2 regions of the Sphingomonas daechungensis genome follow, and region 2 is predicted to be linked to the other one. Evidence: predicted binding sites of a transcription regulator. Region 2 holds the regulator's gene; the other holds the start of a gene.
What was found. Region 2 encodes LexA, which represses DNA repair genes until DNA is damaged. Its sites were predicted from a motif close to GTTCCNCNCTTGTTCT; they were not measured.

Region 1 (3,990 bases), 1.6 Mb from region 2:
TGAGCATCAGTCCGAATGCGGCCGCCATCATTCCGGCGATCAGCATTGCGGTGCTCCGAGGGTTCTGGCCGACGCCGCCGCGGACGGCGACGGTCATCGTGGCCACGCCCGCCAATATGGCGATCGGGCCGAGGATCATGAAGAGGGCGAGGGCGCTCATCAGCCGATGTCCTCGACGCGCTTGGCCTTGACGTCGATGACGTTGCGGTCGCGGTAGACGACCTGGCCCTTGCGGGCGCCGACGCCGAACACGACGATGCCGAGGAAATAGCCGAAGTCGTACCAGCCGCCGTTGTTGGGGACGGCGTAGATCGCGACCTTGCTGAAGAAGAGCGAGAATACCCAGGCGACCGGGAAGATGAAGCCATGCCACAGGCCCAGCAGGAAGCCGGGCGAGCCGGATGCGACGGCGGCGCTGTCCTGCGTCGCGGCGCAGGCGGATAGGGCTAGGGCGGCCGCGGCGGCTGCGGCAAATCGAGGCCGGAACGCGCGCGACACCCCGCCGCGCGGGCTCCGGCCTCTTTCCCCCACCCGGGGACTGGTGAACTTATGCGCGGTCACTGACCAAGCTCCGCCGGTGACGGCTGGTAGTTGAGCAGGCCGAGGCCGTGGATCACGAGCAGCAGCGCGATAACGAACAGGATCACCGCGCCCTGGCTGCCGTACTGGTCGCCGCCGCGCGGCCGCCGGTACATCCAGACTCCGCCCGCGAAGATCGCGGCCGCGGCGGCAAGCTCGACGATCTGCGCGGTGGTCATCGCTTGAGCAACTCCCCAACGCCCGCCTTCTGCGCATACTGCAGCAGCTCGGCGCTGAAATAGACGGTGGCAAGGAAGCCGATCAGGTCGAGCAGGAGGAGCCCGCCGACGACGGAGCCGGCGACCGTGGCGACCTTGCGCGTCCGCGGCGAGATTACTGGCAGGCGAGACATTCGTCATAGTCCGTGGTCGTGGTGACCTGGATTTCGCGAAGCTCGGGCGTGTTGTCCGCCTCGACCCCGCCGGCGAAACCGGCGCGCTGCACCGACTTTGAGCGGAGGTAATAAAGCGACTTGATACCCAGCTCCCACGCGCGGAAGTGGAGCATCAAGAGGTCCCACTTGTCGACGTCGGCCGGGATGAACAGGTTCAGCGACTGCGCCTGGTCGATGAACGGCGTGCGGTCGCCCGCAAGCTCCAGCAGCCAGCGCTGGTCGATCTCGAAGCTGGTCTTGAACACGTCCTTTTCTTCCTGGGTCAGGAAGTCGAGGTGCTGCACGGAACCGCCCTGCTCGAGGATCGAGTTCCACACCTTGTCGGTGTCCTTGGCCTTGTCCTTGAGCAGCTTCTCGAGGTGCGGATTGCGGATCGAGAAGGAGCCCGACAGCGTCTTGTGCGTGTAGACGTTGGCCGGGATCGGCTCGATGCAGGCCGAGGTGCCGCCGCAGATGATCGAGATCGACGCGGTCGGCGCGATCGCCATCTTGCAGCTGAAGCGCTCCATCACGCCCATGTCGGCGGCGTCCGGGCACGGCCCGCGCTCCTTGGCGAGCATCATCGAGGCTTCGTCGACCTGCGCACGGATGTGCTTGAAGATCTTCATGTTCCACGACTTCGCCATCGCGCCCTCGAACGGGATCGAGCGGGCCTGGAGGAAGGAGTGGAAGCCCATGACGCCGAGGCCGACCGAGCGCTCGCGATCGGCGCTGTACTTGGCGCGCGCCATCTCGTCCGGCGCGCGGGCGATGTAGTCGGAAAGGACGTTGTCGAGGAAGCGCATGACGTCCTCGATGAAGGTCTTGTCGCCCTTCCACTCGTCCCACGTCTCGAGGTTCAGCGAGCTGAGGCAGCAGACGGCGGTGCGGTCGACGCCGAGGTGGTCCTTGCCGGTCGGAAGCGTAATTTCCGAGCAGAGGTTCGAGGTCGACACCTTGAGGCCGAGATCGCGGTGATGCTTCGGCATCGTCTTGTTCACGGCGTCGATGAAGATGATGTACGGTTCGCCCGTCGCGAGGCGGGTCTCGACCAGCTTCTGGAACAACGTGCGGGCATCGACCTTGCCGCGAACGCTGCCGTCCTTGGGGGACTTCAGCTCGAACCCGGCGCCGTCGCGGACCGCTTCCATGAACTCGTCGGTGACGAGCACGCCGTGGTGCAGGTTCAGCGCCTTGCGGTTGAAGTCGCCCGACGGCTTCCGGATTTCGAGGAATTCCTCGATCTCCGGGTGGTTGATGTCGAGGTAGCAGGCAGCCGAACCGCGGCGGAGCGAGCCCTGCGAAATGGCGAGCGTCAGGCTGTCCATCACTCGGACGAACGGAATGATGCCGCTGGTCTTGCCGTTGAGGCCGACCGGCTCGCCGATGCCGCGGACGCTGCCCCAATAGGTGCCGATGCCGCCGCCGCGCGAGGCGAGCCAGACGTTTTCGTTCCAGGTGCCAACGATGCCGTCGAGGCTGTCGGACACACTGTTGAGGTAGCAGCTGATCGGGAGGCCGCGGCCAGTGCCGCCATTCGAGAGAACAGGCGTAGCCGGCATGAACCACAGCTTCGAGATGTAGTCGTAGATGCGCTGGGCGTGCTCGGCATCGTCCGCGTAGGCTGCAGCGACGCGGGCGAAGAGGTCCTGATTGGTCTCGCCGGGGAGCAGATAACGGTCCTTCAGCGTCTCCTTGCCGAATTCCGTCAGCAAGGCATCGCGCGACTCATCGGTGGTCACGTCAAACGCCCGGGCGTCGACCGTCTTGCTGGTGCGGACCGCGGTTGCGGTGTCGTCGCTCGGTACTTCTGAGCCGGTTGAAAAATCCATCACGCTTCCCCGTCCGCTGCCGACCTCCGAAGAGATCCTTTGTTCACCAATTGTTCGACTCGGAGCCATGCCGGCGACCCTAGCCGTTTTCGGCGCGTCGCGGGGCATTTTCACCACCGTCCCCTGTGGAAATCGGGGACGATTCGGGTCGGCCGCTGGAATAGCATATTCCAGCGTCAGACACCAGTAATTGGGTGTACCCCCCTAATCGCTACAACCTATAGTGCCTCAACTGGCGTGGGACGCAAGCGGATAAATCGCAAGTGAACCAAATATCCTGTGGATGAGTCTTCGCCGCAACGATCGTCCCAAATTGAATCACTGGCGGCCCCGGTTCTGCGTCCGGACTTCGCGCGTCAGAAGGGGAAAAAGATGGGGATGGCGACGATTGCGGCGGTCCAGGTGATCAGGTTCAAGGGGAGGCCGACCTTCACGAAATCGAGAAAGTTGTAGCCCCCCATTTGATAGACAAGGACGTTGGTCTGATAGCCGAAAGGTGTCGCGAAGGCGGCGCTCCCCGCGATCATGACCGCGACCAGAAATGGACGCGGACTGACGTGCAGCGCCTCGGCCATGGACACTGCCACTGGGGTGAACAGGACGGCGACGGTGGCATTCGACAACAGTTCGGTGGCGAACAGAGTTGCCCCGTAAATGACGATGAGGGCTAGCAGGGGGCTGAGCTGCTCGAGGTTGCCCACCAGCAAGGCTGTGGCGGAATCCGCAACGCCCGAGACCCGAAGCGCAATCCCGAGAACCAGCATCCCGGCGATCAGCATCAGGACATCCGGGCGCAGTCCGCTATAGGCCTCGTCGGCCGTGATCACCCGAATGAGGATCAGCAAAACTGCCCCGGCGAACGCACAGGCCGCAATCGGGGCAAAGTTGAGTGCCGAAAGCACGATCACCGAGATGAAAACGGTCAACGACGCAAAAGCCTTCAAGAGACGCAACGGTCGTTCCGATGCGAATGCGGTTGCCGTGCCGACCTGACCCCCCATGAGGCCAAGACTCGTCGATTCCGTCGATTCCAGCGCCACGGGTTCGCCGTTGCGCCCGTTGCCCCGAATCAGCCTGCCGCTGAAGAACATCAGGTAGATCCCGCCCGAGATGGCCACCACGAGACCGACAGGGGTGATTTCGAATATGCCGAACTTGGGCTGCCCGGCGACGCCGGCCATGTCGTTCACAAGCAGGTTGGTCGAC
Region 2 (3,990 bases):
CTGGCGATCGTCGCCCCGGATGGAACGCCGATGATGCTTCGCGATCGGTCCGGCGATTTCATGCGCGATCTGGTGAGCGAGGCATCGGGGTTCGACGACGAGCCCGGACTGCTCGCAGAATCATCGATCGGGTCCTGCTCGCGCGATTCCTGCGTGGCCGTCCTGAAGGCCGGGGCGCGGAACTACCGCCTGCTGGCAACGAGATCGGCGAACAGCATCGACTGGAAAGCTCTCACGGACGCTTGCGCAGAGGCCGATATCGTCGTGTCGGATCGTTGGCTTCCGAAAAGCTGCACGCCGCAGTGGCTTAAGTTCGACCGAAAGTCGCTTGTTGAAACGGGTGGATTGGCCATCTTCCTTGATGACCAGCCCCGTGTCGAGACGGTGTCCCAGCGCGTCGGTGATCACCCCTGGGCCGAGTGACGCTCCTTGCGAACTCGGCTATCGTCGAGCGTCGCGGAATTGGAGACGTGATATGCCGCAATACGTGATCGAGCGTGATATGCCCGGCGTCGGTTCGCTAGGGCAAAGCGATCTCAAGGGGGCGTCCCAGACCAGTTGCTCGGTCCTTCGAGAACTCGGGCCAGAAATCCAGTGGGTGCATAGCTACGTCACCGACGACAAAATCTACTGCATCTATCGCGCGCCCAACGAGGAAATCATTCGCGAGCATGCCGAGCGCGGCGGCTTCCCTGCCAACAAGATCAGCGAGGTTCGCAACGTCATCGACCCGACCACCGCTGAATAGGCTAATCCGCGGTCTGCCAGACGGCGAGTTCGCTTCCCGACGGATCGATGAAATGGAACCGGCGACCGCCCGGAAAGGCGAAAATGGGCTTGGCGATAACGCCACCGGCTTTCGATACTGCATCGAATGCGGCTTCGAGATCGTCGACACGAATGACGGGCAAGGGCGCGGACAAGGCTTCTTCGGGCTGACCGTTCAGGCCGACGTCCACGTCACCGGTGGTCGTGGCGGAGTAATCCGGGCCGTAGTCGGTGAACGCCCAGCCGAAGGCCTTGGCGTAGAAGCCGCGCGTAAGCTCGTAAGCCGTTGCGCTCGGCAATTCGACGTAGTCAATCCGCGCCGCCGACATCAGTAGCGCCGAATGAGGCCAGCGAGCCGCCCCTGAATGCTGACCCGGCTCTCATTGTAGCGCTGCGGCTCGTAGCGCGCGTTGGCCGGATCCAGGCGAATGGTTTGACCTTCGCGTCGATACGTCTTCAACGTCGCCTCCTCATTGTCGATCAGCGCCACCACGATCTCTCCGTCGCGGGCCGTATCGGCTTTCCGGATCAGTGCGAAGTCGCCGTCGAGGATGCCTTCCTCGATCATCGAATCCCCTGAAACTTCAAGCGCGTAATGTTCGCCCGGGCCGAGGAGTGCTGCGGGAACCGCAAAACCCTCCGTTCCCTGGAGGGCTTCGATCGGCGTGCCGGCGGCGATGCGGCCGTGCAGAGGGATTTCAATCGTGTCGTTGGCTGCTGCAGGCACGACCGGGCGTGGAGCGGGCGCGGCAGGGGCCGACGACTCCGGAAGCTTCAAGACTTCCAAGGCTCGCGCCCGATTGGGCAGGCGGCGGATGAACCCACGCTCCTCAAGAGCCGAAATCAGACGATGGACGCCCGACTTGGACTTGAGGTCGAGAGCTTCCCGCATCTCGTCGAAACTCGGCGAAACGCCGGAGTCGTTGAGACGGGTGTTGATGAAGCGGAGCAGTTCGTGCTGCTTGGCAGTTAGCATCGCGCGGCCAATCCCCCTGGAACAGACAGGGAACGTGTAGGCAACAAAATGTTAGCCGTCAATACGACCGCAGACTTTAGCTACCGGTGCTCGTGATCCGTGCTTTCGACGCGGTGATTGCCTTCTCGTTCCGCTTCACGCCAACCGTCTGGCGCATGGCGTTGGTGAACTGCGCGCCATACTCCTCCGCCAGCGCTTGCTGCATTTCCTGCTGGGTACGTCCGATGAGCGCGGGCTGGTTCAACGCATTCCCGGGAATGATCTTGTCCACCTTGACGACGTAGAAGCCTTCGCCCTGACCGCCGGCGACCAACCGCGATTTGCCTTCACCGAGGATGAAAAGCATCGCCAGGGGAGGCGGGACCTGGCCCTGGAACTGGCTCAGCTGGATGCGCCGCGCATTCACCGGCTCGACCTTCACGGCCACCGGAGCGCCCTTCGATGCGTCTGCGAGCGAGCCCTTGCCGACCTTTGAAGCAATGGACTGGGCGAGCTGCTGCGCCCGTTGCGATGCCTGGCTGGCGATCCAGTCTTGGGTTACGCGATCGCGAATGCTCGCCAGCGGGGCCGGGGCAGCCGGAATAACCCGCGCCGGCGCGACCAGGACATAGCCGCCGTCATTCGGAAGCGAATCCACGACGGGTTCATCGCCCTCACCAAGCTCGAAACCGGACTTGAGCGCGGGCGCGAGATCTGCAGGGAACTTGTAAGCCGCATTGGCCGGCGACGTTCCCGACGCAGTCAGCGGCGGGGTCTCGATCGGGGTCAGCTTGCCAGCAGCGGCGGCCTCGGGGAAACTCGCGCCACCATCAAGGGCGTCCTGAACCTTGTCGACGATCGCCTCGATCGCTTCCTTGCGCTTGTCGGCGACCAGCTTCTGGACAATCTCCGGACGAGCTGCCGCCAGCGACTTGCCGCCTTCACGCTCGATCTTGTCGATCCTCACCACGTTCCAGCCGTTCGCGGTCTGGATCGGGCCGATCGTCGCGCCTTCCGCAGCAGCGAATGCCGCCCCGGCGACATTGGCTCCGGCGGTGGCCGTGAACTGCTCCTTGGTCTGGGGGCCGACGGAGATGTCTTCGGGAGTGAAACCTGCAGGCGCGGCCGCCGCAGCGAACGTCTGCCCGCCGCGGATTCGCTGGACGATAGCGTTGGCCGTCGCCTGATCCGGCGCGACGGCTTGCGTGATGACACGCGTCTCCTTGGATCCGTAAGTTGCGCCGTTGGCCTTGTAATAGTCGTCGATCTCTTTGTCGCTCGGCTGGACGTTCGTTACTTGCTCCGGACCGATCTTCGCGATTCTGAGCACTCTTTGTTCTGGGACCATGTAGCGCCGCTGGTTGGCGGCGTAATAGCGATCGATGTCCGCGCTGGTCGGATTGAGACCCTGGCGGAACGCCGCAGTTGGGACGAATGCCACTTCGCCCGAGCGGCCTTCCAGGAGGATCGACGCATAGGGCGTCGCCATGCCGACCGGCGCCTTCGCGTTCACGACGACCGGCGCGATGATCAGCTGCTGGAGAAGGCCGCTGCTGACGATCATGCGGACTTCCTCATCGGTCATCCGCTGTTCGCGCAGGAAGTTCTGGTACGATGCGTCGGTGAACTTGCCTCCCAAGCCTTTGGCTCCGGGAATGTTCGCGATTTGCGCGTCGACGAGACGCTTCGACAGAACGGACCCGAACTTGTGCGCGAACGCCTCGACCGTCCTTGCGTCGATGACTGCATTCAGGAGAGGGTCCCAGTCGGCCGCGATGCTAGCATAATCAGCGGACGGATTCTGCTGTCTCGCCTGCGACAGGCGGCGCTCCATCGCCCGGCTCATGTCACGGTCGGTGACCGTCTTCGATCCGATCTTCACCAGGGTATCGCTGCTTCCCCGGAAGCCGCCGCCCGAGATCACGCTCTGGATATCGCCCATCGCGAACCCGACGAGGATCAGGATCAGGATGATGCCCATGATGGCAGTTCCGACGGTCGATTTTGACAGTCGGCGGAAGGAAGCAAGCATTGAGGCTCCGCGCGAGGCCGATGTGAAGCCGCCGCTTTAGGTCGCGCTTTCCGGGCCATCAAGCGCCCGCTTCCAACAATCGGTGACGAAGGGTAGTGCCGTCGCTTCTCGAGGTCGGGGGCAGCAAATGACGCGTCGGAAATATGTGGTTGGAAATTGGAAGATGCACGGCGTGTCTTCCGACTTGGGAGAGATTCACAGCATCGCGGCCGGGTCGGCTTCTGTATCGAACGTC

Region 1: ABD928_RS06760 (ribonucleoside-diphosphate reductase subunit alpha) is a predicted target of LexA. The motif match lies at 2,826-2,841, and genes of this name have one in related genera.

What each region holds. Positions count from the first base shown of each region.
Region 1 is NZ_BAABJC010000001.1:1,289,658-1,293,647, reverse strand. Features, by position in the region: gene ABD928_RS06780 (hypothetical protein) at 1-160, opposite strand, end outside; gene ABD928_RS06775 (hypothetical protein) at 160-561, opposite strand; gene ABD928_RS06770 (hypothetical protein) at 558-758, opposite strand; gene ABD928_RS06765 (hypothetical protein) at 755-931, opposite strand; gene ABD928_RS06760 (ribonucleoside-diphosphate reductase subunit alpha) at 913-2,784, opposite strand; partial or broken gene ABD928_RS06755 (SLC13 family permease) at 3,141-3,990, opposite strand, start outside.
Region 2 is NZ_BAABJC010000001.1:2,888,745-2,892,734, forward strand. Features, by position in the region: gene ABD928_RS14930 (ComEC/Rec2 family competence protein) at 1-423, shown strand, start outside; gene ABD928_RS14935 (DUF4242 domain-containing protein) at 476-748, shown strand; gene ABD928_RS14940 (VOC family protein) at 750-1,097, opposite strand; gene lexA (transcriptional repressor LexA) at 1,097-1,744, opposite strand; gene ABD928_RS14950 (peptidylprolyl isomerase) at 1,821-3,755, opposite strand; gene tpiA (triose-phosphate isomerase) at 3,883-3,990, shown strand, end outside.